DNA from 4 places in the Shewanella sp. 5_MG-2023 genome. Region 1 is predicted to be linked to each of the others. Evidence: predicted binding sites of a transcription regulator. Region 1 holds the regulator's gene; each other region holds the start of a gene.
What was found. The regulator sigma-54, encoded in region 1, starts transcription at its own class of promoters, with help from an activator protein. The targets are predictions, from matches to a motif close to GTTGGCACGNNNNTNGNNT.
Positions count from the first base shown of each region.

Region 2: the regulator sigma-54 is predicted to act here: its motif matches at 1,649-1,667, upstream of Q4557_RS10595 (YccF domain-containing protein).
Region 3: the regulator sigma-54 is predicted to act here: its motif matches at 3,707-3,725, upstream of Q4557_RS14220 (flagellar hook-length control protein FliK).
Region 4: the regulator sigma-54 is predicted to act here: its motif matches at 4,695-4,713, upstream of flgF (flagellar basal-body rod protein FlgF).

Region 1 covers NZ_JAUORC010000027.1:1,593-9,166, reverse strand. Annotated here, with positions in the region: gene lptA (lipopolysaccharide transport periplasmic protein LptA) at 1-85, shown strand, start outside; gene lptB (LPS export ABC transporter ATP-binding protein) at 85-816, shown strand; gene Q4557_RS15605 (RNA polymerase factor sigma-54) at 951-2,435, shown strand; gene hpf (ribosome hibernation promoting factor) at 2,459-2,746, shown strand; gene ptsN (PTS IIA-like nitrogen regulatory protein PtsN) at 2,749-3,192, shown strand; gene rapZ (RNase adapter RapZ) at 3,189-4,037, shown strand; gene Q4557_RS15585 (HPr family phosphocarrier protein) at 4,063-4,335, shown strand; gene mgtE (magnesium transporter) at 4,533-5,894, shown strand; gene Q4557_RS15575 (transposase) at 6,371-6,670, shown strand.
Region 2 covers NZ_JAUORC010000015.1:54,925-62,498, forward strand. Annotated here, with positions in the region: gene Q4557_RS10585 (hypothetical protein) at 105-278, shown strand; gene Q4557_RS10590 (1-aminocyclopropane-1-carboxylate deaminase/D-cysteine desulfhydrase) at 510-1,505, opposite strand; gene Q4557_RS10595 (YccF domain-containing protein) at 1,749-2,162, shown strand; gene Q4557_RS10600 (EVE domain-containing protein) at 2,260-2,715, opposite strand; gene Q4557_RS10605 (LysR family transcriptional regulator) at 2,760-3,692, opposite strand; gene Q4557_RS10610 (homogentisate 1,2-dioxygenase) at 3,941-5,101, shown strand; gene hppD (4-hydroxyphenylpyruvate dioxygenase) at 5,174-6,214, shown strand; gene Q4557_RS10620 (RluA family pseudouridine synthase) at 6,293-7,009, opposite strand; gene Q4557_RS10625 (RimK/LysX family protein) at 7,173-7,574, opposite strand, start outside.
Region 3 covers NZ_JAUORC010000023.1:9,723-17,296, reverse strand. Annotated here, with positions in the region: gene fliN (flagellar motor switch protein FliN) at 1-321, opposite strand, end outside; gene fliM (flagellar motor switch protein FliM) at 474-1,499, opposite strand; gene fliL (flagellar basal body-associated protein FliL) at 1,526-2,050, opposite strand; gene Q4557_RS14220 (flagellar hook-length control protein FliK) at 2,142-3,614, opposite strand; gene fliJ (flagellar export protein FliJ) at 3,762-4,208, opposite strand; gene fliI (flagellar protein export ATPase FliI) at 4,208-5,545, opposite strand; gene fliH (flagellar assembly protein FliH) at 5,514-6,491, opposite strand; gene fliG (flagellar motor switch protein FliG) at 6,536-7,574, opposite strand, start outside; gene fliF (flagellar basal-body MS-ring/collar protein FliF) at 7,569-7,574, opposite strand, start outside.
Region 4 covers NZ_JAUORC010000035.1:36,305-43,878, reverse strand. Annotated here, with positions in the region: gene flgK (flagellar hook-associated protein FlgK) at 1-143, opposite strand, end outside; gene flgJ (flagellar assembly peptidoglycan hydrolase FlgJ) at 143-1,279, opposite strand; gene Q4557_RS17745 (flagellar basal body P-ring protein FlgI) at 1,297-2,394, opposite strand; gene flgH (flagellar basal body L-ring protein FlgH) at 2,405-3,079, opposite strand; gene flgG (flagellar basal-body rod protein FlgG) at 3,104-3,892, opposite strand; gene flgF (flagellar basal-body rod protein FlgF) at 3,904-4,647, opposite strand; gene flgE (flagellar hook protein FlgE) at 4,917-6,281, opposite strand; gene flgD (flagellar hook assembly protein FlgD) at 6,357-7,154, opposite strand; gene flgC (flagellar basal body rod protein FlgC) at 7,179-7,574, opposite strand, start outside.

The DNA.
Region 1 (7,574 bases):
AACTGAAACACCCGAAGTAACTGAATCACTTAACGCTGAGGCGCAGGCGACATTGTCAGCCCCAGCAGCTGAGCAAAATGACTAATGACCCAAATTACGTTAACCGCTGAAAATCTCGCTAAGAGTTATAAAAGTCGCCAGGTAGTAAAAGATGTCAGCCTGACGGTAAAAACCGGCCAAATTGTTGGCTTACTTGGCCCTAATGGCGCGGGTAAAACCACCACCTTTTATATGGTCGTAGGCCTAGTCAAAAGTGATAAGGGCCGCATTCTGATCGATGAAGATGATTTAACCGCAGATCCAATGCATTTGCGCGCCCGAAAAGGCATTGGCTACTTACCTCAAGAAGCCAGTATTTTTCGTAAGCTCACAGTACACGATAATATAATGGCAGTGCTTCAAACTCGCAAAAGCTTATCAAATGAGCAGCGCATTGAAGAACTGGAACATTTATTAGAAGAATTTAACATAACTCATATCCGTGATAGCCAAGGTATGGCGTTATCGGGAGGCGAGCGTCGCCGAGTTGAAATTGCACGCGCATTAGCGGCAAATCCTAAGTTTATTTTATTAGATGAACCTTTTGCAGGGGTAGATCCTATCTCAGTAATCGACATCAAGAAAATTATTCAACAACTTAAAAGCCGTGGTTTAGGGGTGCTAATTACCGACCATAATGTCCGTGAAACACTTGATGTGTGTGAGCGAGCATATATTGTGAGTCACGGAAACTTGATTGCTGAAGGAACACCTGCTGAGATCTTAGTCAATCAGCAAGTTAGGTCGGTATACTTAGGTGAACAATTCAAGCTATAGTTAGCACTATTCAGTTTTTAGTATGGCATTCGCGGCCAACAACAAACCTTAATCTAGTCTATTTTTCTAGGATCATAAACTAGCGCCCACACTGTTCGTCGCGATGATGTAATTCAATTAGGGACAAGCGGTACATGAAAGCCTCACTCCAACTCAAAATGGGTCAACACTTAACCATGACCCCACAGTTGCAACAAGCGATTCGCTTATTGCAACTTTCCTCATTGGAGCTACAGCAAGAAATTCAACAAGCACTTGATTCAAACCCGCTATTAGAGCTTGAAGACGAATTCACTAAAGCCAAAGAGCCCGTAAAAGAAAACGCCCTGCAAACTGACACCGATTTTAGTGATAATAGCCAAGTCACCATAGAAAAAGACACCTCAACGGTTGATACCACTGAATCGCTCACTAAAGATTCTATGCCTGAAGAACTCCCTATGGATACCACATGGGATGAGGTGTATACCGCCTCGCCGACTTCTGGCTCTGGCGCAGTATCGAGCGGTAATGATATGCCGTTTCAAGGCGAAACCAGTGAAGGCTTGTATGAGCATCTTGAATGGCAAAAAAACCTCACTCCCTTTTCTGAAAATGACTTAGTGATTGCAACCGCCATTATTGATGCCATTGATGAGCGCGGTTACCTCACCCAGAGCGTTGAAGACATTTTGCAATCCTTAGGCACTGACGATATCGAACTCGATGAAGTTGAAGCTGTACTTAAACGGGTACAACACTTCGATCCCGTCGGCATTGCAGCGCGAGATTTAAGTGAGTGTCTATTAATTCAATTAGGCCAATACCCTAATGAAATTCCTTGCATAGATAATGTTAAGTTACTGATTAAAGATCATCTTGATTTAATCGCCGGTCGTGACTTTAGGTTACTGATGCGTAAAACCAAGCTTAAAGAAGATGATTTACGTGAAGCCATTGAATTTATTCAAACGCTCAATCCACGTCCAGGCTTGCAAATTACCCCCATTAAAGATGAGTACGTCATTCCTGATGTTACTGTACTTAAAAAGAATGGTCGCTGGGTGGTCGAGCTAAATCCCGATAACATGCCTAAAATTGGCGTTAATCAGCAATATGCAGCTATGGCCAAAGGCGGTTCAAGCCAAGCTGACAGCCAATTTATTCGTGGTCATTTACAAGAAGCCAAATGGTTTATCAAAAGCATCGATAGCCGTAATGAAACCTTACTAAAAGTGGCTAACTGTATCGTACAATTTCAGCAAGGTTTCTTTGAGTTCGGTGAAGAAGCCATGAAGCCGATGGTGCTCAATGATATTGCTGAAGCGGTTGAAATGCACGAGTCGACCATTTCACGGGTCACGACCCAAAAATACATGCATACCCCCCGTGGACTTTTTGAACTAAAATATTTTTTCTCAAGCCATGTAAGTACCGATGATGGTGGAGAATGCTCTTCTACAGCAATTCGCGCATTTATTAAAAAGCTCGTAGCTGCAGAAAACCCGAAAAAGCCTCTTAGTGATAGTAAAATGGCGACACTATTGGCTGAACAAGGGATTAACGTTGCTCGACGTACGATAGCCAAATATCGAGAGGCAATGCTCATCCCTCCCTCAAACCAACGCAAAAGCTTATAACTTTTGTTATTGGAGGATGACCTATGCAAATTAACCTGACTGGAAACCATATTGAAATAACTCAATCTTTACGGGAATACGTGCAAACAAAATTTTCAAAGCTTGAACGACACTTCGAACAGATCAATAATGTTCACGTTGTGCTCGATGTTCAAAAGCTACAACAGATTGCCGAAGCCAAACTGCACCTAAAAGGCGGTGAAGTGTTTGCTGTATCGCGTAACGCTGATATGTATGTGGCAATAGACGCCCTGATAGATAAGCTAGACCGTCAGGTAATTAAACATAAAGAGAAACTCACTAAGCATTAACGATGGAACTTCGTACCATCCTGCAGCCGGCGTGCACTACCTGTGCCACTCCGGGCAGTAAGAAAAAGGTACTGGAATTAATCAGCAATTTAATGGCTGCCCAGTACCCAACCCTTTCTTCACAGGCTATTTTTGAAAGTCTAATAGCGCGTGAAAAAATGGGCAGTACAGGTATAGGAAATGGCATAGCAATTCCACATGGGCGCTTAGATAATATCGAAGAACCCATTGCTATTTTAATCAAATGCGAAGAGCCAATCGCCTTTGATGCCATAGACAAGCAACCTGTAGATATTTTATTTGCGCTTCTTGTACCTGCAGATCAGTGCCAGCAACACCTAAGCACATTATCTAGCATGGCAGAGAAACTCAGTGATAAATTGATACTTAAACGACTTCGAAAGAGTCATGACGCTACAGAACTTTATCAGGTTATTACTGCATGAAACTTGTCATCGTATCGGGACGTTCAGGTTCAGGAAAATCAGTCGCACTGAGAGTGCTTGAAGATTTAGGTTATTACTGTGTTGATAACCTGCCACTGCCACTGATTGGCAGCCTGCTTGAACAGCTTAAAGATAGTAACGAGCTTGTCGCCATTAGCGTCGATGTGCGTAATATCGAAGAGCAAGGCAAAGTACTCAAAGAGCAAATTGCTTTACTGTCTGACGATACCAGCATTACCAGTTTCTTTTTAAACGCCAACGATAAAGTGTTACTGAAGCGTTTTAGTGAGACCCGCCGATTACACCCACTGTCTAAGAATCAAATTTCGTTACAAGAAGCCATTAAGCTTGAGGGGCGGTTACTCGAACCCATAGCCAAAATGGTTGATCACTATATCGACACCTCGCAAACTAATATCTACGAATTGAGCGATCATGTTCGGCAAATCTTGCTAGGCAGTGTTGATAAAGAATTAGTGGTACATTTTGAGTCATTTGGCTTTAAGCATGGCATGCCGGCTGAAGCAGACTTTATGTTTGATGTGCGCTTTTTACCGAATCCGCACTGGGAGCTTGAGTTAAGGCCCTACACAGGCCTAGATGCGCCCGTGCAAGAGTTCTTAGAGCGACAGCCTTTGGTGAATAAGTTTATCTGGCAAATTGAAAACCTTTTTGACACTTGGATGCCACATTTAGAGCGTAATAACCGCAGCTACCTGACCATTGCCATTGGTTGTACTGGCGGTCAGCACCGTTCGGTTTATATTGCCGATCAGCTCGCTAAACGTTTCAACAACTCTAAGCACAAAGTCAGCGCCCGCCATAGAGAGCTTGGCATTGAATAAGCTAACCACATCGCCAGCCAAAACGGTGGCCTATTCAAAGCAAATTACCATCAGTAACAAGCTAGGCTTGCATGCGCGAGCGGCGACTAAATTGGCAATTTTAGCTACCGAGTTTGACGCAACTATCACCCTTATCCAAGGTGAGAAACAAGCCAGTGCTGCCAGTGTATTGGGGTTATTAATGTTAGAAAGTGGCATTGGTAAAATCATTACTGTTGAAGCTCAAGGCCGTGATGCAGAAAAAGCCCTTGAGGCCGTATGCAAGTTAATCAACGATAAATTTGACGAAGAAAGCTAACCGCCTGCGCCCAGTAACATCTCCAAGGAAACACAGCGACTCACCTTTACCATTATTTTATTAGCTATACTCAACACACCACCAAGCAGTATTAGGTATTTATGAATTGCGCATCAAGCCATCAGATATTAGAAATTTCTTCATTCTTTTCGGTGAGTTAAGTTAACATTTCATCATCGTCTTTTCAGGAGTAGCCAATGGGTATTGAAGTCATCGACAGCGAACTGACCGAACAACGTCTTAATCAGCTTACACAAGCATTAGGTAGCGGTATGTTTGTTCATGTCAGAAATATGCTTCATGACATGGCCGCCTCCGATGTCGCATTAATTCTTGAATCATCACCGCCGAAAACTCGTCAAGTGTTATGGCAACTGATTGATCATGAGCAAGCGGGTGAAATCCTAGAAGAACTCGGTGAAGAGTTAAAAGATTCACTCATCAGCGCTATGACCCCAGAAAAAGTAGCCCAAGCCACCTCAGGGATGGATACCGATGACTTGGCTTACATCTTAAGAAGTTTGCCAGATGCTGTTTATAAAAAAGTACTGCAATCCATGAGCAGTCAAGACCGCCATCGCGTCGAACAAGCACTGTCATACCCTGATGACACCGCTGGCAGTATCATGAATACTGATACGGTCACTTTGCGTCCTGACGTTAATATTGATGTGGTATTACGCTATTTGCGCCAGCGCGGCAACCTACCCGATACCACAGATACCTTATATGTGGTTGATCGCAACGATCATGTGCTTGGTGGGGTGCGCCTTGCCGATCTACTCACTTGTGATCCTAATTCAACCATTCGCAGCATCATGGATCCTGAATTAGAAAGCATCCCTGTGGACATGCCTGATAATGAAGTGGCGCAATTATTTGAACGCCATGACTGGATTTCGGCCCCAGTGGTAGATGAAGCGCAAAAATTATTAGGCCGTATTACCATTGATGATGTGGTCGATGTTATTCGTGAAGACGCCGAACACTCAATGATGGGGATGGCGGGTATGGATGACGATGAAGATACCTTTGGCCCAGTAATGAAAAGCACCTTCAGACGCTCGCTATGGCTTACCATTAACTTGTTTGCCGCCTTACTTGCTGCATCAGTAAGTAATATGTTTGAAGGCACGTTAGAGCAATTTGCCACCATCGCGATTTTAATGACTATTGTCCCTAGTATGGGCGGTGTGGCAGGCAATCAAACCTTAGCTCTGGTTATTCGTGGTATCGCCTTGGGTCATATTGGTCAAAGTAACTCCCGTTGGCTTATAGGTAAAGAATTAGCCATTGGTTTTCTTAATGGCCTCATGTGGTCGGTACTGGTCTTCTTTGCAGTGTGGCTATGGAAAGGTGATATGGCACTGGGCGGTCTCATTGGCGGCGCGATGCTCATTAACATGACCGTTGCCGGACTAGCGGGGGCCAGTATTCCGCTCATACTTAAAAAACTCAATATCGATCCGGCATTGGCTGGCGGTATGGTACTAACCACAGTCACCGATGTGATTGGCTTATTCGCCTTTTTAGGCTTAGCGACCATTTTCTTAATGTAGCGCCGTAAAACCCCCTCTCTCATCAGCATAAAAAGCGGCATTTATTGCCGCTTTTTTGTGCCTTAAAACCATAGAGTTTTAATGGTTACTTTTGTTTACCAATTAAAACCAATTCGCACCAAAATAGTACTTTTGCACCAAGATGTTTCACGCTCACTTTTTAGAGCTAACACTTTAAAAAAATAAGTCACTGTAATAAAAGGGTAAAATATTTATTTCATAATTGGCACAAGTATTCCATTGAGTTACGTATCACTAAAGAGGTAGCTTTTAATTTGACCAATTTAGTGGAGAAATTTAAGCCTTATAAATTTGAATATCAGCAGGAGTCGATGATGAAATTATTACACACATGTTTGAATCTTTGTCGTAATCAGTGCCACTTTTATAAGCATGTAGGCTGTAGCCTATGGGAAGTAGAATAGTCTTATCGTTAAGCCGACGAAGTTAATCGCTTTTAAATGCTTGGAGCTAATATGTCAGCACAAACAAAGTTTTATCCCGAGAGCTTTCAGCAGCAAGTGATCGCTGAAGTGAAGCAACATAATCGATTAATTTCTGATGTTGCTAAGCAATACTGCATCTCAGCAAAAACGGTTTACCAATGGGTTAAAAATAAAGAAACCGCGATGACATCAAAAACTAATGCCGAGGGCGTGACCACTCGCAAGCGTACACAAGCTAAACAGAAAAGCGCTTTAGTGTCAGAGATAGCTCACTTACAACTTAAGTTATCTCAGCTGAATCAGCAGCTGTTATCGATTAATAGCAATTAGTGGGGATTAACACAGTTCCGACAAACTTGATTGGATTAAACGCTGCCCCCATCGGCAATTAATTAGCGACAAATCTATTGTAAGATATAGAGCTGTTCACCCTCAGGTTTGTCAATTTTATTTACATAAAAAGCTGATATAAAGCAGCTATGTAAGCTAAAAACCTGCAACAGGGACTAACAATAATAATAGGTCGCAGGAATGCCAAAAGGCAGTGTAAGGCCGGTGCTAATGAAAGGATGTCATTGGTGCCCGTGAAGACGAAACGAATGGATTTTAAGACTGTTCCGGCAGGTTTGATTCGATAAGCGCACCACCCCAAGTGCACTTATTAAGAAGCTAATATTCCGACGATAAAGGCTTTTAAACAATCAAGCTTGTCAATTTTATTCAAGCTCAGTGACTGCATTCCCCCCATGATTGCAGTATCACTGAATTGAAACCTGCAACAGGGACTAACAATAATAATAGGTCGCAGGAATGCCAAAAGGCAGTGTAAGGCCGGTGCTAATGAAAGGATGTCATTAGTGCCAGTAAAGACAAAACGAATTGATTTTATAACGATTCCGGTAGGTTTGATTCGATAAGCGCACCACCCCAAGTGCACTTATTAAGAAGCTAATATTCCGACGATAAAGGCTTTTAAACAATCAAGCTTGTCAATTTTATTCAAGCTCAGTGACTGCATTCCCCCCATGATTGCAGTATCACTGAATTGAAACCTGCAACAAGGCTAACAATAATTATAAGTCGCAGGTATGCCTACAGGCAGGTAAACCACCCTAAAGTAAGGATGTCACTAGGGTGATTGGAGATAGATTCAGGCAGATTTGATGTGTTGCTAACTGTTCCCCAGCAGTGAGCAATAGAGGTTTTATTAGGGCTTAAGCGCCCAAGGTAATAC
Region 2 (7,574 bases), on a different contig from region 1:
AACTTAAGCACATAAATCTAAACTTACGCAACACAACTGCTTAAGGATAAATATTGTTATTACTTATTCACCAAAAAGGTGAAAATTAAAAAGGAGTGTGGCACATGTCATACAACATAAATGGTCATGAAATTACAGTTAATTTCCCTGTTAATTCAATATCATCAAATAAAAACTCAATAGCTTTTACCGATAGCCAAGGTAAAACTAAAACAACTTTTTCTAAGCGCACTGAAGCGTTAACATTTATGAAATGGTTACTTACGGCTAACAAGTAAGACTTTTAACGCTTGCGTTATTCATTTGCTCAGTTACTCAATAGACATCGCTTCTCGGTATTTCCTCTCACACCTTACCGGACGTTTATTAGAACTGAGCAACATGAAGTTACCCTCACCCAAGAGCACTTTTCAAATCCTTCTCTAAGCAACTCTCCAACGTCATAATTCAAATCAATTTTCAATATTGTCTCTAATGAATGCTTATCTAGCCTAGATATAAACCCGCTATCATCCTTGCTGTTGATATTTCCTTTTGTAGCGCGCTAACATGCTTGGATTACCCAGCAAGCCCCCTTGATGTAAATACATCACAGGAACAGCAGCACCTTTGTTTAAGTCATCGCCGCTTAGGTTTGCAGTATTTAGATAATGCTCCAGCATGATGAAACCAACTGGGTCATACAACAATTCAAATTCAATACCTTGCTTATTGACGTGTTGCCACATGTCATAACACTGACGGTTCAACTTACCAAAATGATACTTTTTACCATTAGAGATGATCCTTGGATGATAGTCAGTATTATCGGTTAATTGATAAAACTGCTTAGTGAGATATTCATCACCGCCAACACAGCTGCAGGTTAATACCGTTACACTGGGCAGCGAGAGGTCTGATCTGCTGGCTGTTTTACTGAATTCGACAAAAAAACGTTGTAAGTAAAGTGCCGTGGTACCTGTACCTGAAGGAAGAAATAGCTCTAACTTTTTCATATTATTTTGTTTAAGCCATTCAATAATCTCTCGCCCTAGTTGATCAAGCCCTAGCTGAGCATATTCACAACGCCCGCCTTCGGGAACAAACACCGTACTCTTAACGACAAGCTGTTTGTTCGATTCAAACGGCGCTTGAATATCTTGTTGTACATAAGTCTCTAGGTTCAGCTCAATACCCGCTGGCTTTTCAATGATGTTGGCGCCGTTGTCTAAGGCCGCTTTATAGTTTCCTTGGGGGTTTTGCTTAAGATAGCCAGCTATATGGTCAACATAATAATCAAGTTGCCAGCCGCGCATTTTGGCTAAGGCAGCTAAAGAGTGCAGCGAATTTGCTTGCGCTGAGCCATAGCCAACCAGTTTTTTTACTAGAGGGAAATCTTGCTCGAGAAAATATTGAAATTTTCGCGCTTTGTTACCACTGAAATCCGGGTGGAGTAAATCATCGCGTTTTACAAATATCGCCTGCTCTGCAAATCGAATGGTTTGTACTGGTGTGGTGGCAAACATGTTTATCTCAACATCAATGAGTAGAGTTATTATTTTAACTAAAAAATGTTGTTTTTAACTAACCTATTTATGCTGAGAGTTTAAGAGACAATATACCTTATAAAATTATCGTTTAAATTCAGCAAGATAAAAAATATAAATAATGTGGCACAGATTTCGCTTCAATAGTGCATAGTTCGACTAACAAACTGTACAAAGCACGATTAAAAATAGTACGTGATTACAACAAGTAAGGGATTTTAGATGTCAGTATTAAGATTAGTTTTTAATATCGCTTGGTTCATCATGGGCGGCTTTATAATGGGCTTAGCTTGGTGGCTAGCTGGGCTCTTATGTTTTATTAGTATTATCGGTATCCCCTTTGGCCGAGCCTGTTTCGTCATTGGTGAAATGGCATTTTGGCCATTCGGCCAAGAAAATGTAAATCGTAAACACCTATCAGGCACAGAAGACTTTGGTACCGGTCCATTAGGGATGATAGGTAATGTAATCTGGTTTTTATTTTTCGGTATTTGGTTGGCCATCGGTCACCTCACCCATGCTCTAGCTTGTTTTATCACTATCATTGGTATTCCGTTTGCTATACAACATGTGAAGCTGGCTTTATTGAGCCTCACGCCGATTGGACAAACCATAGTGGCAAAAGAAAGCTATTAATCTAAACCAATTTTAATTGCTGTTACTATTGAATGTTAAAAAAGGAGCGCTAATTTATTAGCACTCCTTTTTTATGTTTAAGGCATTTATAAAGCATTTATAAGGCAACGATATAGTTGAACTCTTCTTCTGTCACTGGTTGAACACTCAACCTAGCGCCTTTACTTACTAATACCATGTCAGCAAGTTTTGGATCTGCTTTTAACTGCGCCAAGGTAATAATGCGGGTTAACTTTTGAATAAAACGAATATCTACTGCAACCCATCTCGGTTTTTGTTTATCTGATTTAGGATCAAAATAAGGGCTTTGATTATCAAAGGCGCTTAAATCAGTCACCGCATCTGAGGTCACCTCGGCAATCCCCACAACAGCGGGAACTTTACAGCTGGAATGGTAAAACAGCACTAAATCTCCTGTTTTTACCTCATCCCGTAAAAAGTTTCTCGCCTGATAATTACGTATCCCTTGCCAGGGTTCTGACTGTGGTAAACATGCTGCTAAATCGTCAATGCTGAACTCATCAGGTTCCGATTTCATTAACCAATACTTCATTTAAATCCTTAACAGTAAAACGATAATACTTATGCAATCCATAACTAACCAATGGCCGAATGACTAATTTTTTGATCATTAGTTGATTGATTAAAAGTTGCAAATTCTTCTGAAATTAACTCAGTAAATAATCGGCCCGCCCGCCCAAGTGGCCTTTCTAGGGTCGATACTAACTGCGGGGTAAATCTAAATCTATGGCCACCAACAAAATCTACTATGGCTAAATTCTTGCCCGTAAGCTCATCATTAATAAGAAACTCCGGCATCCAGCCAAAACCTAGCCCTTTTAGTAAGGCATTTTTCTTCATAATAAAGCCTGATAAGTAAAACACTTTGTCGCCGCCAAACTGTAACTCGTCTCGGTGTAGTTTTTGCGGCGATGAGTCTTCAATGGTTAATTCTACATGTTGCTGCAGATCAGTCAGGGTAACACCGGATAACTCAGCAAGAGGATGCTGCGATGAGCAAACCAATAAACTGGTCACTGGTGGCAGTTGTTGGGCAGAAAAATAAGGCCCTGCAAGGTAATCCTTAACCAGCATTAAATCGGCTTTATCTCGCTCAAAACGATGTTGAACGCCGCCTAAAAATTCCATGTTAAGTTGTATCTTGGTAGGAATATTATGCTCAGACATGCGCTTTAACGCTGTCATGATAGGCTCCATTGGCAGCGCGCCGTCAATCACCAATTCAAGCTTTGGCTCCCAACCTTCGCTAAAACGACTGGCTAAATGTTCAATATTGGCTAAATGTTGCAGTAACCGTTGGCCTTCAGCCAAAATCACTTTGCCTTCTGGGGTTAATTCAGCCCGATATTGAGACCGATTAAATAAAGTCACCCCTAGGTGTTGCTCGAGTTTTTTTACTTGATAACTTACTGCTGATTGCGCTTTGTGTAGCCGCTCAGAGGCTTTAGCAAAACTTCCTTCTTCAACAAGTACTTGTAGCACATTAAATGCTTCTACATCGATTTTCATTTAAGCCTCCATGTCCCTATTCTGCCTTTAAGTGTTCTGCAGTCGTGACACTTATGTAAACTTTTATTAACCATCTAAAAATTAGATTAAGTTAAGTGGTTTATTATTCTTTTTTTTGTCCATCCTAGCAACTAAATTGTTAACTAGATCACAAATAGTTTATTAACGCTGCGCTAGAAAAACATTAACAAAGCAGATTAATGAAGCTCAATAACGACAACCAAACGAATAAGAGTTGAGGAGTTACGATGCCGGTTTATGTTCAACAAGGACAAATACCTTCTAAACGCCATATCGCTTTTAAAAAAGACTCTGGCGAGCTTTACCGTGAAGAACTGTTTTCTACTCACGGCTTTGCCAATATTTACTCCAATAAATATCACCATAATATGCCGACTAAGGCATTAGCGGTGGCTCCCTATGCTCTTGAGCACGGCGACGAGTGGCAAGACTCGTTAATCCAAAACTACAAACTCGATTCGCGCCAAGCTGATTGCAGCGGCAACTTTTTCAGTGCCCGTAACAAGATTTTTTATAACAGTGATGTGGCCATGTACACAGCCAAAGTCACTGAAGATACGGCTGAGTTTTACCGTAATGCCTATGCTGATGAAGTGGTCTTTGTCCACCAAGGTGAAGGAACGCTGTTAAGTGAATATGGTCAACTTCAAGTTAAGCAATGGGATTACTTAATCATTCCGAGAGGCACGACTTACCAGCTCAAGTTTAATGATTACAGTAATGTACGCTTATTCGTTATTGAATCAAACTCAATGGTTGAAGTACCCAAACATTTTAGAAATGACTATGGGCAAATGCTGGAGTCAGCGCCATATTGTGAACGTGATATTCGCACCCCTGAACTTACTGATGCTACCGTTGAAAAAGGTGAGTTTCCTTTAGTCAGCAAGTTTGGCGATAAGTATCAACTCACCACCTTAGAGTGGCATCCATTTGATTTAGTGGGCTGGGATGGCTGCGTCTATCCTTGGGCATTTAATATCACCGAATATGCACCTAAAGTAGGAAAAATTCATTTACCGCCTTCTGACCATATCGTGTTTACGGCTAACAATTTTGTGATATGTAACTTTGTACCGCGTCCCTATGACTTCCACCCAGAATCAATTCCAGCACCTTATTACCACAACAACATCGATAGCGACGAAGTGCTGTATTACGTTGACGGTGACTTTATGAGCCGCACAGGTATTGAAGCAGGTTACATGACCTTGCATCAAAAAGGCGTGCCACATGGGCCACAACCTGGGCGCACCGAAGCCTCTATCGGCAAAACCGAAACTTACGAATATGCCGTAATGGTTGATACCTTTGCGCCACTTAATGTAACCACCCATGTCAAAAACTGCATGAGTGATGATTACAACCGCTCTTGGATTGAAGATTAATCACCAACAGCATCCCTATTACACATCACCACAGAGTGATGAAAAATAAAGATAATTATTAAGGAAAACACCATGGCTAGCGAAACAAACCCACTTGGACTACTAGGTATTGAATTTACTGAATTTGCCAGTCCTGATACTGATTTTATGCATCAAGTGTTTGTCGACTTTGGTTTTTCAATGCTTAAACAAGCTAAACATAGCGATATCGTTTACTACCAACAAAACGATATCAACTTCTTATTGAACAAATCTAAGCAAGGCTTCTCAGCTGAATTTGCTAAGTCTCATGGCCCCGCTATTTGTTCTATGGGCTGGCGTGTTGAAGATGCACAATTTGCTTACACTGAAGCTGTAGCGCGCGGCGCAAAACCGGCTGATGATACGGCTAAAGATATGCCTTACCCTGCTATTTACGGTATTGGTGATAGCTTAATTTACTTCATCGATGTATTTGGCACTGACAATAATATTTATGCTAATGATTTTGAAGATTTAGCTGAACCTATTATTGTAGAAGAAAAAGGCTTTATGGAAGTCGATCACCTGACCAACAATGTTTATAAAGGCACCATGGAAAAATGGGCCAACTTTTATAAAGATATTTTTGGTTTCACTGAAGTGCGTTATTTTGATATTAGTGGTTCACAAACTGCGCTTGTATCTTACGCCCTGCGTTCACCTGATGGCAGCTTCTGTATTCCGATTAATGAAGGTAAAGGCAATGACAAGAACCAAATTGATGAATATTTAGGTGAATATAATGGCCCAGGGGTTCAGCATTTAGCCTTTAGAAGCCGTGATATTGTTGGCTCTTTAGATGCAATGGAAGGTACCGCAATTAAAACGCTGGATATTATTCCTGAGTATTACGACACTATTTTTGACAAGCTACCACAAGTCACTGAAGATAGAGATCGCATCAAGCATCACCAAATTTTAGTTGATGGTGATGACGATGGTTACCTATTACAAATTTTCACTAAAAACCTGTTTGGGCCAATCTTCATTGAAATTATTCAGCGTAAGAACAACCTAGGCTTTGGTGAAGGTAACTTTAAAGCGCTATTTGAATCAATTGAGCGTGATCAAATGAAACGCGGTGTGCTTTAAAGCCTGTTCAGCAGTTTTAATTTGTAAACAAAGCCAGCTTAACTGCTGGCTTTTTCATATCTGAATTTTACTGGAATGCTAAAACGGTGCTTCACACACCATATCAATCATTTCATGAGTTACTGGGTGCTGAAAACGCAGCCTTTGGGCATGTAATAATAGTCGTGGGCCAAAGACTTCTTCTGCAAGCGCCTCTGAAGTGGCATTTTTATATAAATCACAGCCCAAAATAGGATGCTTAACATAGTGACTGTGCAGCCGTAACTGATGTGTTCTACCGGTAATAGGCACAAATTTCACTTTAGTTATTGGTATCGCTTCTTGTAAATGAACTGACTCTATCTCTAACCGCTCTATCACTTCAAATTGACTCTGTGATGGTTTGCCCTTTTCATGGCAAATCTTCATAAACGGAAAATTATCAACATCTTTAGCAATTGGCGCATCAATATAGCCAATTTCTTTATCATGTTGCTGCAGCCCAAAAACATGGCCGAACAAAATCGCACTGTAGGTTTTACTCACAGTTTTATTTTGAAATTGTTTGGTCAGTAAGCCATTAATGGTTTTATTTAACGCCACCAGCATGATCCCTGAGGTACCAAAATCGAGTCGATGGACTAATGTCGCAGTGGGAAAGTCCTGCACTAAACGGTAATGAACAGAGTCTTTATTAAGCGGGTTCTTACCCGATAAACTCAGTAAACCGCTAGGCTTATTTATCAGTAATAAATGCTCATCTTGATACAAAATAGTGATGTGTTCTGAACACGGCGGTGCAATAAATTCAGACATGCTGGCCTTTTTTTGGGGGGGGCAAGGGTTAAGTTTGAAGTTTATGATAGATACAAGCGTTACACTAAATGCTGATGTAAAAATAACAACTTAACGCTAATCGTTTAAATAATATCGACAAAAAAAACCGCTCAACTGAACGGTATTGAATCTGTAAACAGGCTTACATGTCCACATCGACAATATAGTGGCCTTGCAGCCAATTACGTCCAATAAGCAATTTATAGGTCATTTTACTGCGATCACGTAAATTAACATCAACTTTGAACTCTTGGCCAGGTTCACCTAGCGTCAAGGTCACCATATAACGGATTTCACTGCCTTGTGCATTACGGATTAAGGAAGTGCTATGAATTCGAGCTGTGACCTGTGCTTTTTCACCCTTCTCGTTCATGGTGGTAAAAGTGACATCTTTACCGACATTGTTCTCCATGTTGCTTTTGTCTTCACCAATAATATGCAGGTTAGTAGCGTGTAATGAATTCTCAACGGCGCCGGTATCAATGCGGGTATCAAATATTAACCCTGACTCTACAATGCTAATGTCTGCAGTAGGGCCAATTAG
Region 3 (7,574 bases), on a different contig from region 1:
GTCATTCACCACAACCACTTCGCCATGAGCGATAAGCGTGCCATTTACCATCACATCAAGGGGCTCACCCGCCACCCGATCTAGCTCGACCACCGAACCTTGGTTCAGTTGCAGCAAGTTACGAATACTAATAAAACTGCGACCGACTTCCATCGAAATCGTTACCGGTATATCCATAATGGCATCGAGCTTTTCAGCTTGATCATGCGAGATTGGCGCGGCTTCATCTACCAGTTCATCAAGGGCGACTTGTTCAGCTTCTTTTGCTTCTTCAAGTGCCTGCTCTGCCATTGCTGCAGCCCAATCATCGGTATCACTCATTTATTTCACCTTAAAATTCTGACATGTTATCCGTTAAACATTCACGGACAATAATTATTAAATCTATAAATTATTATTAATTTCAGCACCTTGTTTAAAAAAACTTTTTAAAAAAGATTGTTAAAATAAAACTTTTTTTGAAATAAGCCTGTCTATAGCACAGTAAGATCGCGGGCTTTGCCTTTACGAGTAATTAGCTGTAATTCTGATTTCGCCGTTTCAGGCCTTGGAATAACTTCGCTAATTTTTAATGCCAGATTTTCGCGGGATTGACCTAGCTTACAGCGGTAAGTCGGTAAGTCCTCAACTCGCATCATCACATGCTCAGGCAGCTCAATAGGAATAATATCCCCAGCTTTAAAGCCCATCACATCTCTTAATGTCACTTCATGCTCAATGATGTTGGCATCAATCCCTACTTGCACATCCATGATCTCATCACGTAATGCTTGTCCCCAACGCATATCAGTATCTTGTTTATCACTTTGAACACCGGCATCAAGCAGCTCACGAATAGGCTCGATCATCGAATATGGCATGGTGATATGAAAATCACCGCCGCCGCCATCCACTTCAATATGAAAAGAGTTAATGACCACCACTTCTGTTGGGCTAACAATATTGGCCATGGCAGGGTTGACCTCTGAGTCTAAATACTCAAACTCAACATCCATTACTGGTGCCCAGGCATCTTTATAATCTTCAAAAATGATTTTCAATAGCAGCTGGACGATACGACGCTCTGTGGGAGTAAACTCACGCCCTTCAATTTTTGCATGAAAGCGGCCATCACCACCAAAAAAGTTATCCACCAAAATGAAGACTAACCTTGCTTCCATGGTGATAAGCGCCGTGCCTTTTAACGGACTAAAGCGCACCATATTCAGGCTGGTTGGTACGAATAGGGTATGAACGTACTCACCAAACTTAAGCATTTGCACGCCGTTAATAGACACTTCAGCAGCACGGCGCATCATGTTAAACATGCTGATGCGTAAGTGACGAGCAAAACGTTCATTTACAATTTCAAGGGTTGGCATTCGCCCACGAACAATGCGATCTTGAGAGGAGAAATCATATGCTCTGGTTTCATCAGTATCATAAATATCATCTTCATCAACATCGTCGACGCCATGGAGTAGCGCATCAATTTCGTCTTGGCTTAATAAATCACTCACATCATCACCTTGGATTTTTCATGGCGTTATTGCATTACAAAACCAGTAAAAAGTACTCTTTCAACGACTTTTTGGCCGGTTATGGGTTGCAATGTATTTTGAACATTTAATAGGGCTAATTGGCGTAATTCATCTTTACCCGCTTGGGTACTTAGCTTTTGTACATCTGCTGCGCTAAATGTGTTTAAAAGCGCATGTTCAATTAAAGGAATGTGCATTTTTGCAGTAACGCCGTCATCGCCTCGCACCATTAACTGCACTTTTATTTCAACTAAACGTGAACGATTAGCACCCGCTAGATTGAATAAAAATGGTCTTGGCATACCCACATAATTTGCCTTACCAGTAGCAGCATCAGTTACTACAGTTGCAGTACTTATGTCAGTTGCAGGTGAGTTTGCAGTCGCTTTCGCATTGTCGCCAATAAAAAACAGCACTGTCACAGCAATGCCTGCCAGCAGCAACATGCCAACCACCAAAAAAATAATCATTTTATTGATACTTTTTGGTGGGTTCTGGGTAGTTAATTCTAAAGAAGCTTCTTCTGGCATAAATGATTCCATCACGCTGTTGTTATTATTGTGTTAACTAAGTTTCAGCTTAGTTTTTGATTTTGCGATCATTAACCCATAGGTTACCGACTTAAGCGTAATAATCTATAGCTGAACTGCCACTCATGGCATGTTTTGTGACTATCTCAAGTTCTTGTGCTGAAATTTCATCCAAAAGCCTGTCATTACTAGCACTCGACTCATCATAATCAGCGTTTTTCTGCTGTTCGCCGTCTTGAGAAACATGACTGTCAGCCAATTGCAGCCCTTCTTCTGCTAGCATTTCCCGTAGCCGCGGAATAGCTTGCTCCAATAGGTCTCGGGTTTGTGTCTGCGCCACTTGAAATTGCACTTGGGTTTGATCGCCATTAACTTGAACTCTGACCACCATATGGCCAAGCTCTGCCGGATCTAATCGAATTTCCGCATGTTGAATGCCCTGTCCTACCATAGTCATGAGTTGTTGCTTCATCACAGGGGCGAACTTTTGGATCATCTCCTGCATTTGCCCTACCGACTCAGCTCCTTGGCGTAACGATAATTGAAATTGCGGCACGTCACTTTTATGCACTGACGTTAAGCTACTTTGATTTTGTATCGCCTTGAGATCCACAGATTCTGCATCAAGAGTAAACTCACCAGCGCTAAGGGCAATGGCATTATTTGCTAGGGCATTACTACTAGGACTATTGGCAGAGGAAGGAATAGCAGACTTATCCATGGATACCGAGAACTCAGCTTTACTCAGGTTAACCCCAGATTCCTTTGAGGTTATTTTGACTTCAATACTGTCAGGATCGCCTAAAGTTTTGTTTGCATCAACTAAGCCTTTGTTTACATCAACTAGGTTTTTGTTTACATCAACAGCAGCGCTATTGTTATCCATTATGTTTTTATGAATTGAACTAAAGCCACTGCTAAGTGCAAGGGCTGGTTTTTCAGCATTATCTATGGCGCTGGTTGTTGCTAACTCAATCAAAGGGAGTAAGGCTCCACCTTGGATGGGAGTTTGCTGGTTAAAGTCAGTGATCAGCTGATTTAACTCCTTGACTGATAATGCTGACAACTCAGCTGCAGACATTGCACTAAATTCAGATAAATTTTGTAGTTGCTCAGCTGAATAGTCACTTAAAAATTCTGTAGTTGAACTGTCGGTATCTGCTGCCATAGCATCTATTTGGGGCATTGAAATCGCTTCAGCTAAGTTACCTAAAGCCTCTTGTGACAGTTCAGCTGAATCGGCCTCAATAGCCAGCGGCAATATGTTGCCACCTGTTGGTTGGCTATTGGTTTCAAAATTTTCTGCTAAGTCAATTTGAGCAAAGATTAAAGCAATATCGGTTTCTGCAGCAATATGCTCTTGTGAGGCATTGTCATCCACCAGATTGATATCTGTGTTATTTTCAGAAGCTTGCTCAGTGTTACCCTGCATCTCATCAGTTTGAGAAACTTGATTAAGCGCCGATAAAAAAGATGAGCTATCAGTACCTTGCGGCGTCTCTCCCGTTGGGGAATTCGCTATTTTATTGCTATTTCCAAGTAAAATATTACTCACTTGCTGCATAACAAACTCCGAGTTAATAACACCGAAAACCTATTGGTGCTATAAAATTATGAAAGTCACATTGCTGACGCTTTTATTATTAATAACGAACCAAGCAATAAGAGTGCCAGAATAAAAATTAATTAGGCTAAAAACGGATAAGGGAATTTAACGCGGGGTTTTACGAATAAACTGCTGCATCGCAAATTCATCTGAGGCTTTTTGCTCTTGTTTATTGGCTATTTGCTGAGCTTTTTGATCATTTTTAGCTAACAACAATTCAACCGCTTTACGCTTTTGTTGCTTTTGCTGCCAATTAACTTGTCGATGTTGGGTCTGATTTTGTGCTTCTTTAACGGTATTAACTTGCTGCACTAGTGCTTGGTCAATTTGCTTAATAAATTCATGAAAAGAATGATATTCACTGGCACTTAGCGTTTTGCCTTGATTTTCATTCATTTGCTTCATGTACTCGAGACGATAATTATTTAACGCCTCTAATTGCCCCTCACATTTTTGTAGTTCTAATTGTGCAGATTTAAGCTGTAAAGCCGCCTGTTCTTCTGCTTCTTTATTGAGTTTAAGCACTGTGATTAATGGATCAGCCCGGCGCATTATTTACACTGAGCAGCAATCTGCCCAACCATGGTTTGACTGTTATCAAAGGAAATAACATCTTTAAATCCTTGGCGTAAAAATGCATTCATCGCTGGTTGTAACCGAATAGCGTTATCAATGCGTGGATCGCTGCCTTGGGAATAAGCCCCAATTGAAATTAAGTCTCTGTTTTGCTGATAAAGTGAATACATCTGTTTAACCAGACGCATGGACTCTAAATGCTCAGTGCTAATCACCATAGGTGCGACGCGGCTAATGGACTGCTCAATATCAATCGCGGGGTAATGGCCAGAATCTGCCAGCGTTCTTGATAACACAATATGACCATCTAAAATCGCCCGTGACGCATCGGCAATGGGATCTTGTTGATCATCACCTTCGGTAAGCACGGTATAAAATGCGGTAATCGAACCTTGACCTGGGCCGCCGTTACCTGCCCGTTCGACCAAGCGGGGTAATTTAGCAAACACCGATGGCGGATAACCTTTGGTCGCCGGAGGCTCACCCACTGCCAAGGCTACTTCACGCTGGGCTTGGGCGTAACGGGTTAAACTGTCCATCAATAACAATACGTTATAGCCAAGGTCTCTAAAATACTCCGCAATACGTGTTGAGGTTTCACAGGCGCGTAATCGCATCAATGGTGAAGTATCAGCAGGTGCTGCGACCACCACAGATCTGGCTCGGCCTTCTGGGCCTAAAATCTCTTCAATAAACTCTTTTACTTCACGGCCACGTTCACCCACCAGCCCCACCACAATAATGTCAGCAGTGGTGCCGCGAGTCATCATGCCTAACAGCACACTTTTACCCACACCAGAGCCGGCAAACAGGCCCATCCGCTGGCCTTTACCTACGGTCAACATGGCATTAATGGCTCTAACCCCCACATCTAATGGTTCGGTAATCGCGCGGCGCGATAAAGGGTTAATAGGCGGCGCATGGCGCGAGGCATGTTGCTCAGTATTTAATGGTCCAAGGCCATCAAGGGGTAAACCACTACCGTCTAAAACTCTACCAAGTAAACTTAAGCCGACATTTAACCCTGACTGCTCACCTAAAGGCTGCACTCTTGCTCCCGGTAACACCCCTCTTAATTCATCAACGGGCATGAGATAAAGTAATTCATCATCAAATCCAACGACTTCAGCCACTAGCTCACCGGCCATGGTTTCGATAGAGCATAAACTGCCAACAGGGGCTCTACAGCCGGTAGCTTCGAGGGTTAAGCCAACAACCCTAACCAGCTGACCACTGGCCACAGGCCGAATGGGGGTGACTTTATTACTATGAAGTTTAAATTTATTTAGTAACTGATGTTGGCGATTTAGCATCATCTACCTCATCAACAAGGTGTAAACCCTCTTCATGTACGACAGAAGAAACATTGTCATCAGTGAGTTGATCCCGCTTTGCTCCCACCACCTTAAGGCTACATTCGCTAGCATCCTCGGCAATGCTAGTGGTGTAGTGACTTGAATCTGACTTAATCGTTTGCACATTGGCCTGAATCGCTGCGACCTGTTGCTGCAAGCCACTAAGAGCTTGACTCATACGCGCTTCAACTCGTAAGTCGACACTGGAGCGCTCGCTGTGAATGATGCAGTCACCGTTTTTAAGAGATGGATCAGCTTCAATTTCCCAACGATTCTTAGCTAATTGCGCTTCACTGTATAATTGATTAACAAGTGCAGCATCATCTGGGCTAAACCTCAGAGTGACTTGTTGTTTTTTAATCGGTAACGAATCTACCCCTTGACGCAGTACAGATAAAATATGTTCAGGATGAGTTTGTAATTCATTACCGACGATGGATTTGGTCAGATTAATGGATAGCTGTAATAGCTCAGCTTCAATTTCAGCATCAAGCACTAATAAGGGTTGCTCAAATTGCTCAACTAAGCCAGATAAACGCTCAAGCATCTCATTAGCTTTGGCTAAACCCACTTCATAACCTTGTTGTTCTCCTTGGCTAAAGCCTTCAGCGTGACCTTGCTCTAAACCTTCAAGCCGACCTTGCTCCGTGCCTTTCGCTAGCCCATCAAGCTGGCCTTGCTCAAAACCTTCTTGTTCAGCTTCAACTCGAATTTGCTCTATTTCAGCCATGGTAGGCGGTAAAAGGGGCTTGTCTTCAGCAACAGGCTGGGAATTTTGACGTCCTAGTTGGCCAAATAAATTTGAGCCAGTGTCAGTTTTTTGTTGGGAAACATCCGGTAATTGCCAATGGCTAAAATCTTCATCAACTTCTGTTAGGTTATTATTGTTATTAGCTTTAGTCATGATTGGTCTGGTTGTACCTCGTTATAAAATCGGCTTAAATCGGACTATAGGAACTCATCACCACCGCCGCCACCGAGCATAATTTCGCCGCTGTCGCTTAATCGACGCGCAATCGCAAGGATCTCTTTTTGAGCCATTTCCACTTCACTGATCCTTATCGGCCCCATGGCTTCAAGATCATCACGTAATAGCTCACCTGCTCGCTTAGACATATTACCAATAATTTTGTCAGATAACTGATCATCAGCACCTTTTAATGCTTTCATTAGCACATCTTGTTGAACTTCACGCAGCAAAGCTTGAATACCGCGATCATCTACATCAATTAAGTTTTCAAACACAAACATCAGATCTTGAATTTGCTGCGCCATTTCTTCATCAGATTCACGCATGGTTTCCATGATCTGGCCTTCAACACCCGTATCAAGGAAGTTCATGATATTGGCCGCCGCTTTCAAGCCGCCCATTTTCGCAGCTTGTGCGCCGCCTTGTCCGGCAAATTGTTTTTCCATGATGTCGTTTAATTCTTGCAAAGCTGCTGGTTGAACTTCTTCTAAGTTAGCAATGCGCATCATTAAATCTAAACGGGTATTTTCAGGGAACTGACTGAAGATTTCAGCCGCTTGATCAGGTTCTAAATAAGATAAAACAATAGTTTGGATTTGTGGATGCTCGTTTTGAATAATGGTCGCCACTTGGCGTGCATCCATCCACTTAAGCGAATCTAAGCCTTTAGCGCCACTGCCCATAATAATTTGTTCAATCAAATTACCGGCTTTGTCTTCACCTAGGGCCGCAGTTAATGCTTTGCGGACAAACTCTTCACTGTTAAAACCAATGGAAGAAAACTTCTGAATCTCTTCCAAAAACAGCTTATGCACCCCAATGACTTTCTCTTGACCAAAGTCTTGCATGGCGGCCATGGCCATACCGACTTTTTGCACTTGTTTTGGCTCTAAGTGCTTTAAGATTGAGGCGGCATCTGCTTCACTTAAGCTCAGTAACAAAATAGCAGTTTTATCAATGCCACTCAGCTCTTCAAGACTAGCCTGTTCGCCTACGGGTGCTGCCAGAGTATTATTT
Region 4 (7,574 bases), on a different contig from region 1:
TGGGACCCTAATGACGATTGCTCTGCAACTTGGCGGTGATAGCCCACGGTATTGGCATTGGCAATGTTATTACTGGTGACGCCCATTTGCGATTGGGCTGCCATAACACCTGAACGGGCAATGTTTAATAAATCGATAGCCATTAGTTAGTCTCTTTTGGTAATACGGACTTAAGTCCATTGGTTACTGACTCCATGACTTTCAACACTTTATTGGCGTATTGAGGATCAGTTGCGTAACCTGCTTGTTGTAGGGCATGAATAAATTTGGCGGGCTGTGCTGCCACTTTTTTGGCTTCTTGGTAGCGCTCGCCATTGGAGATGAATGACACAAAGTCATTAAAGCTTTGTTCAACGTTGTCGTACATTCTGAAGTCTGCTTGTTGTTTTACTGCCACCCCTTGCTCAAACTCTAAGGTGTTGACTGAGGTTTTATCGCCGTCCCAGCGTCTGTCGGCTTTGATATTAAACAAGTTGTTGCTGGCTGTGCCGTCATCACGACGGATCATTTTTTGACCCCAGCCAGTTTCTAATGCCGATTGCGCCAGTAATACTTCAGGGGTGGTGCCAAGCTGTTTCGCGGCCTTTTCAGCATGGGGATAAAGCACTGAGACAAAATGTTGCGGGCTGTCAAACTGATTCGGCGTTAGTGCCATCGATTGCGGCAAGCTATTGCCACTAGTGGCAACACGATCACCAGCCAAAACTTGATCTAATTCTTGGCTATCAATTATCGGCTTAGCCATTGCAGCGTTCGCAGTTGAGATATTAACAGTTGAGTGATCAGACATTGAGTGATTAGGCATTGTGTGGTTAAACATTGACTGATCAGCCTCTGAGCGCTCAGGGGCAGAATTTGCACTCACTACTGTGCTAAGAAAATCTACCGGCTTATTCGTAGAGTTAACTAATGACTGTGCACTGTTAGCGTCAATATTACCGCGCAGCACTGAGGCTGGGGTAAAACCGCTTTCTTGGGGAGAAAGTTGCTGCACCATCATGTCTGCGATGCCCAACATACCTTTGTTTGATAAATCCACCGACATTTGTTGATCGCGCATGTTTTCAAAAAATTCGGTGGTTTCACTGTTCATCGGGCTGTCTGATTTAAAGACTGCGTTAGCTTCACGCATACTTTTCATCAGCATTTGAATAAATATCCCTTCAAACTGTTTGGCGACTTCTTGTAATGCCGCCTTCTCGTCTTTCTGGGCCTTGGAACGTAATGAATCTAGTCCCCCTAGATCCAGATAGTTCGATGAATTTGACAGCTTTTCCATAGTCATACCGACAATTTTTAGATGATGATAAGCTCTCCATGCAAAGCGCCTGCCATCTTTAACGCTTCTAATATTGCCAGTACATCTGAAGGGGCAGCGCCCACCAAATTTACCGCTCTGACTAGCTCATCGAGCGAGGTGCCAGGGTCAAATAAAAACATTCGGCTATCGTCTTGGGCAACATCTATGGTGCTATCGGTTGTAACAACCGTTTGACCATCCGAAAACGGATTAGGTTGTGATACTTGGGTCGCTTCAGCAATGGTGACGGTTAAGCCACCATGGGTCACAGCTGCTGGCATTAAGCGTACATTTTGCCCCACCACTATGGTGCCTGTACGCGAATTGACTATCACTTTGGCTGACTCATCGGCCATATCAACTTGAATGTTTTCAAGGGTCGATAAAAATGACACTCTTTGGGATGCATCACGAGGCGCACTCACTTGCACCGAGGTAGCATCAAGCGCCCTTGCCATACCGGGGCCAAGCAAATCATTAATGGCTTGTTCCATGTTTTTGGCGGTTGAAAAATCTGCACGGCGCAAGTTAAAGGTGAGGTGATCGCCACTGGCAAAAGGTGACATCACGCTGCGCTCCACAATAGCGCCGCTAGGAATACGCCCAACGGTAGGAGTATTTTGTATCACCCGTGAACCGTCTTGACCTTCTGCGCTAAAGCCGCTGACCACCAAGGTGCCTTGGGCAATGGCGTAAACATTACCATCAACCCCTTTTAAGAAGGTTTGCAGCAAGGTGCCGCCACGTAAGCTTTTTGCTTCACCAATACTTGATACCGTGATGTCAAGATTTTGACCGGGCTTAATAAAGGCAGGCATTTCTGCATGCACGGCTACCACAGCGGCATTTTTGGTTTTAGGGTTAACATTATCGGCTAAATTAATGCCGAAGTTTTTTAGCATGGTTCTAAAGGTTTGTTCGGTATAACGGGTTTTTTCACCTGTGCCGGGTAACCCCACCACTAAGCCATAACCAATTAATTGGTTACTTCGCACCCCTTGGACATTGGCAATATCTTTAATGCGCTGGGCTTGAATTGGCTGTGACACCAACACCATGCTGAGCAATAATAAAATGAGGGATTTGATTTTCATGGTTAACTCCTTAGAAAGGCCACCATTGGCCCATAAAGAAGGAGCTTAACCAACCCACTTTTTGGACATCGGCAAAAGTGCCGGTACCGCTATATTGAATCCGAGCATTGGCAACACGGGTGGATTCAACGGTATTATCAGGAGTGATATCTTGACTACGTACCATGCCAGTAACGCGAATAAACTCATCACCATTATTAATTGAAATCCACTTTTCGCCGCGAATAACTAAATTGCCATTGTTTAGCACTTGCATGACATTGGCTGAGATGCTGCCGTCTAAACTGTTTGACTGATCGGCATCTGACTCACGCTTGGTATTCATGTCATCTGAATAACGAAAATCTAGCGGAATTCCTTTAATCGACAGATTGCTGCCACCGGCATAAACCGGATCGACGCTTAAATCAGAGCCTCTTTTAATTTCGTTATTGGCACTTTTCTTCGCTTGGGTCGACTCATTAAGCAATACGGTAATAATGTCACCCACTTTGTGGGCACGAATATCCGAGTACAAACTGGATGATTGATGATCCATGTAAATTGAACCCGTTGACACCATTTGGGTTGGCGGCGCTTCTGGGTAAACAGGCGCATAAAATGGATCATCGGCTATGGGTTTTTGCTGAGTTGAGCTGCAACCCAGCATCACAAATGCTGATGCTAAGACTAAAACCTTATTCATCATCCCCTCTCTTATCATCAAAGCTTATAAGTTCTGTGTTACGTAAGACATCATCTGATCAACAGCTGATATCACTTTCGAGTTCATTTCGTAATTACGTTGACTTTGGATCAAGTTAACCAGTTCTTCAGTCACGTTAACATTTGACGTTTCAAGCGCCCCTTGACGAATAGCCCCTAAACCATCCAATGAAGCCGTGCCCTGAATCGGCGTGCCACTGGCACCGGTTTCGGTGTAAAGGTTTTGCCCTAGTGGGTCTAACCCTGATGGATTAATAAAGTCGCTCATGGCTAACTGACCAATGACGGTATTTTCTGTAGCACCTGAAAGTTTCACTGAAACTTCACCTTCAGATGACACTGTGATTGAAGTGGCATCATCAGGAATGGTGATGGCAGGCTGGATGACATAACCCGAACCTGGGGTCACAATTTGGCCATTTTCATCTAGGCTAAATTGGCCGTTACGGGTATAAGCTGCGGTGCCATCTGGCATTTCAACTTCAAAAAAGCCTGGACCTTCAATCATTAGATCTAAGGCATTGTCTGTGGTTAACATATTGCCTTGGGTAAACATCTTTTGCGTGGCAACCACTTTGGTACCCGCACCGAGGTTTAAGCCATTAGGTAGTTTGGTGTTATCAGCACTGACGCCGCCCGCTTGGTTAACGGTTTGATAAAGCAAATCTTCAAACACTGCGCGGCTTTTTTTATAGCCAATGGTACTGGCGTTGGCCACGTTGTTAGAAATAACCGAAATGTCGGTTTGTTGGGCATCTAGGCCGGTTTTACTGATCCATAAAGCAGGATGCATAATAATTACTCCTAACTAATTCTCATTAAAGCTGACGAGGCGCGATCAAGATCTTCGGCGTTTTTCATCATCTTCACTTGCATTTCGTATTGGCGCTGAATATCAATTAGCGCCACCATTTCAGATACCGCATTGACATTACTGCCTTCAACTGCGCCACTTTCAACTTGAACATTGGGATCATTAGGGATGTTTTGCCCTGTGGTTAAACGAAACAAGCCATCCTCACCGCGCATCATGTCGGCGTTGTTGGGGTTAACCAATTTAATCCGCGCAACTTCTTCGACTATGTCGGCTGTGGCGCCTTGGGGTCTAACCGAGATAATACCGTCAGGGGAGATTTGCACTTTTTCAACCGGCAGTGGCAGCACAATTGGCCCAGCCTCCCCCATAATCGGATTGCCACGCGCATTAGTGAGTAAGCCGGTAGTGTCAAAATTTAGACTGCCTGAACGGGTATAGGCTTCACCGCCATCAGCAGCTTGCACAGCTATCCAGCCTTTATCTTTAACGGCAATATCTAAATCACGACCTGTGGTTTTAAGTGGGCCAGAGTCAAAGTTATGCCCGGGGCTTTCTGTCATTGCAAAAACACGAGTCGGTAAACCTTCGCCAAAAGCTTGCATAGAGCGTGCTTGAACCAAATCAGCTCTAAAGCCGTCAGTATTCACATTAGCTAAATTGTTGGCTCGCACCGCCAAAGCATTCATATTCTGCTTAGCGCCGCTCATGGCAACATAAAGTAATTTGTCCATTTACCGCTCCGTCAAACTTTCTTCATAACAAAAGATATACACAGAACTAGCAATCAACGTGCCAAAAAATTAAGGGTTTGAGTTTTAGATGAAATTTGCAGTTATAAACAGCGGGGAAATTTACAAGATAAGCAATATTGGGCAGGTTAATGGCTGTAGTAACGAGGTGAAGAATGAGGTGAACAATAAGGCAAAGAGTTGCCATGGCGGCAACTCTTTACTAAAGCGCGAGTTTACTAAAGCGCGAGTTTACTAAAGCGCGAGATTAATTAGCGGATCTGCAATACCGTTTGGTTAAGGGTATTGTTCACTTCAAGGGTACGTGAGTTGGCTTGGAAGTTACGTTGAGCTGAAATCAAATCCACCAGCTCGGTGGTTAAATCAACATTTGATTGCTCAAGTGCTGACGAGCGAATACTACCAAAAGTGCCGCTATTGGCCTCACCTGCTAGTGCTGGGCCTGAGTCTAAGCTGGCTTTCCAAGAGGTATTACCTACTTGAGTTAAGCCTTGCTCATTAGAAAAGCGTACTAATGCTACCCGAGCTAATGGCACGGTTGAACCGTTACTGTAACTGGCTGTTACTAAACCGTCATCGCCGACACCGACATTGGTTAAGCGCCCGACTGTGGTGCCATCTTGGGTTAACTCTGTCACTTCAAACGGTGAGGCGTATTGAGTAGGATTATTAAAATCGATGTTCACCTTTTGCGAGCCGTCAGCGCCGGTGCCGATAACACCTGCGCCATTACTACCTAGTTCAACCGTAGACACTACCGCAGGATCAGATCCTGTATAAGTTCCGGCATCATTAAATGTAAGTACTGAGCCTTTCCAGCCGGATGCGTTTTCAGCGGTACCAGTTGAATCAGCAATACCATCACCAGTAGTATCTGTTGGGAATGAACCACCCGTTGGCGCATCAATATCCACTTGCTTGCCATCAACAGCATAAAAGGCAACCCAGTTATTCTCACCAGTATGGGAACCACCTTCTGGTTTAACAAAATAAGTGGTCAAGATATGAGCCTCACCAAGTGAATCATAAATCGTTACTGAGGTTGAGTTATTGTAAGTATCTGCGTCATCTGGATCAAAGTTTGCGGGATCAAGTTCTTCATCACCAACATTGAGGTTCATTTGAAAACCAACGTTACCGGTTTTCACTGGGCTACCTGCAGTATCGGGGATTTTAATCGGTTGGGTGGTGGTTAAACTCACTGAAGTCGAATTACCATCAGCATCCACAGGGAAACCCTGTAAATAGTTACCGGCTGAATCTGTCATAAAACTTTCTGAGTTTACTTTAAATGCACCAGCACGGGTGAATGCATGATCTTGGCTGCCCGCTTCAGATGAAGTAACAAAGAAACCACCGCCACTAATAGCCATATCTAAGGAGTTGTTGGTAAACAGTAAGCTACCTTGCTGAAACTGTTGCGCTACGTGAGTTGTGGTTGCGCCGCCGCCCACTGCGGTATTACCATTTGAAAAAATTGAATTAGCATAAACATCGGCAAATTCAGCGCGAGACTCTTTAAAACCAATGGTATTGACGTTGGCAATGTTATTAGCCGTGGTGTTGAGATCTTTTTGAGCAGCTGCGATACCACTCAATGCAATATTAAACGACATAAATCACCTCTTAGCGCTTTAAATTAGGTTCTGTGTGGCTGCCAGATTTCTGGCAGCTTATTATTGTTTGTGTTATTAACTTTCTGCCACTGCCAGTACATCAGACAATTGAATACCACCTAGGCCTCTGAGGTTAAGGATCGGACCGCTGGCGACACTGCCTAAAGACACACTAGTGACATGGGCATAAGTTGAAACCGCTAAATCTTCGGCGTTGCCATCAACTTTACCGTTAGCTTTAATGGCATACATGCCTTCTTCTACGGGTTCGCCATCTTTATCAAGGCCATCCCAGCTGACATCAATGTTGCCGCCTGCAGAGCCATCAACCTCAAAGGTTTTAATCACTTGGCCTGACTCGTCTTCAATGGTGACGGTAATGGTATCGATTGGCTGTGGCGTACTAATGACACCGTTAATGACTGGGTTTTCTTCTGAGACATGGCCAATATCTGATGGAATGAGCACCTTTTGCCCCACTAAGCCCGAGGCTTGTAATGCCTGACTTGAGCTCATCACACTGTTCAAATTCAAAATTTCAGCATTTAAGTTGGCAATACCATCAACGGTCGCGAAGGACGCCATTTGTGCGATCATCTGATCGTTTTCAACAGGTTTAAACGGGTCCTGCATTGACAGCTGTTGACTCAAAAGCGCAAAGAAATCCGATTGGGTTAGCTCTTGGCTTTTAGCTTCACCAGTTTCGGTGGTGCTAGCTGATTGCGCAGCAGTTAGGCTATCTAAAAAGCTACTGTCTGATACCTGTGTAGTTTGTGAGTTTGTCGCCACTGAATTAGTGGAGACGGTGGAAGCCGTGGTAGACGTCTGCAACTGCGGTAATGACTGACTACTGTAAGGATTAACGAGGCTCATTGTTTACCTCCAACTAAATTCATATTACTTACCCATACGAAGCGTTTGCTGCAACATTGATTTGGCGGCATCAGCCACTTGAACATTCATTTGATATGACCGAGAAGCAGAAATCATATCGGCCATTTCTTCCATCACATTGACATTGGGTTTATAAATAAACCCATCGTTATCAGCCATTGGATGATTAGGTGAGAATTCTTTTAATAACGGTTTATCGCTTTCTACAACGCCTTTAACACTGACACTATGAGAACTATTTTGCTGATGACTGGCTTTGGCCATTTCAGCCTCAAAAATAGGATGACGAGCTCTATAGGTCTCACCGACACTGCTTGATACTGTGTTGGCATTAGCAATATTACTGGCGGTGGTATTTAAGCGCACCGATTGCGCAGACATACCCGAGCCTGACACATT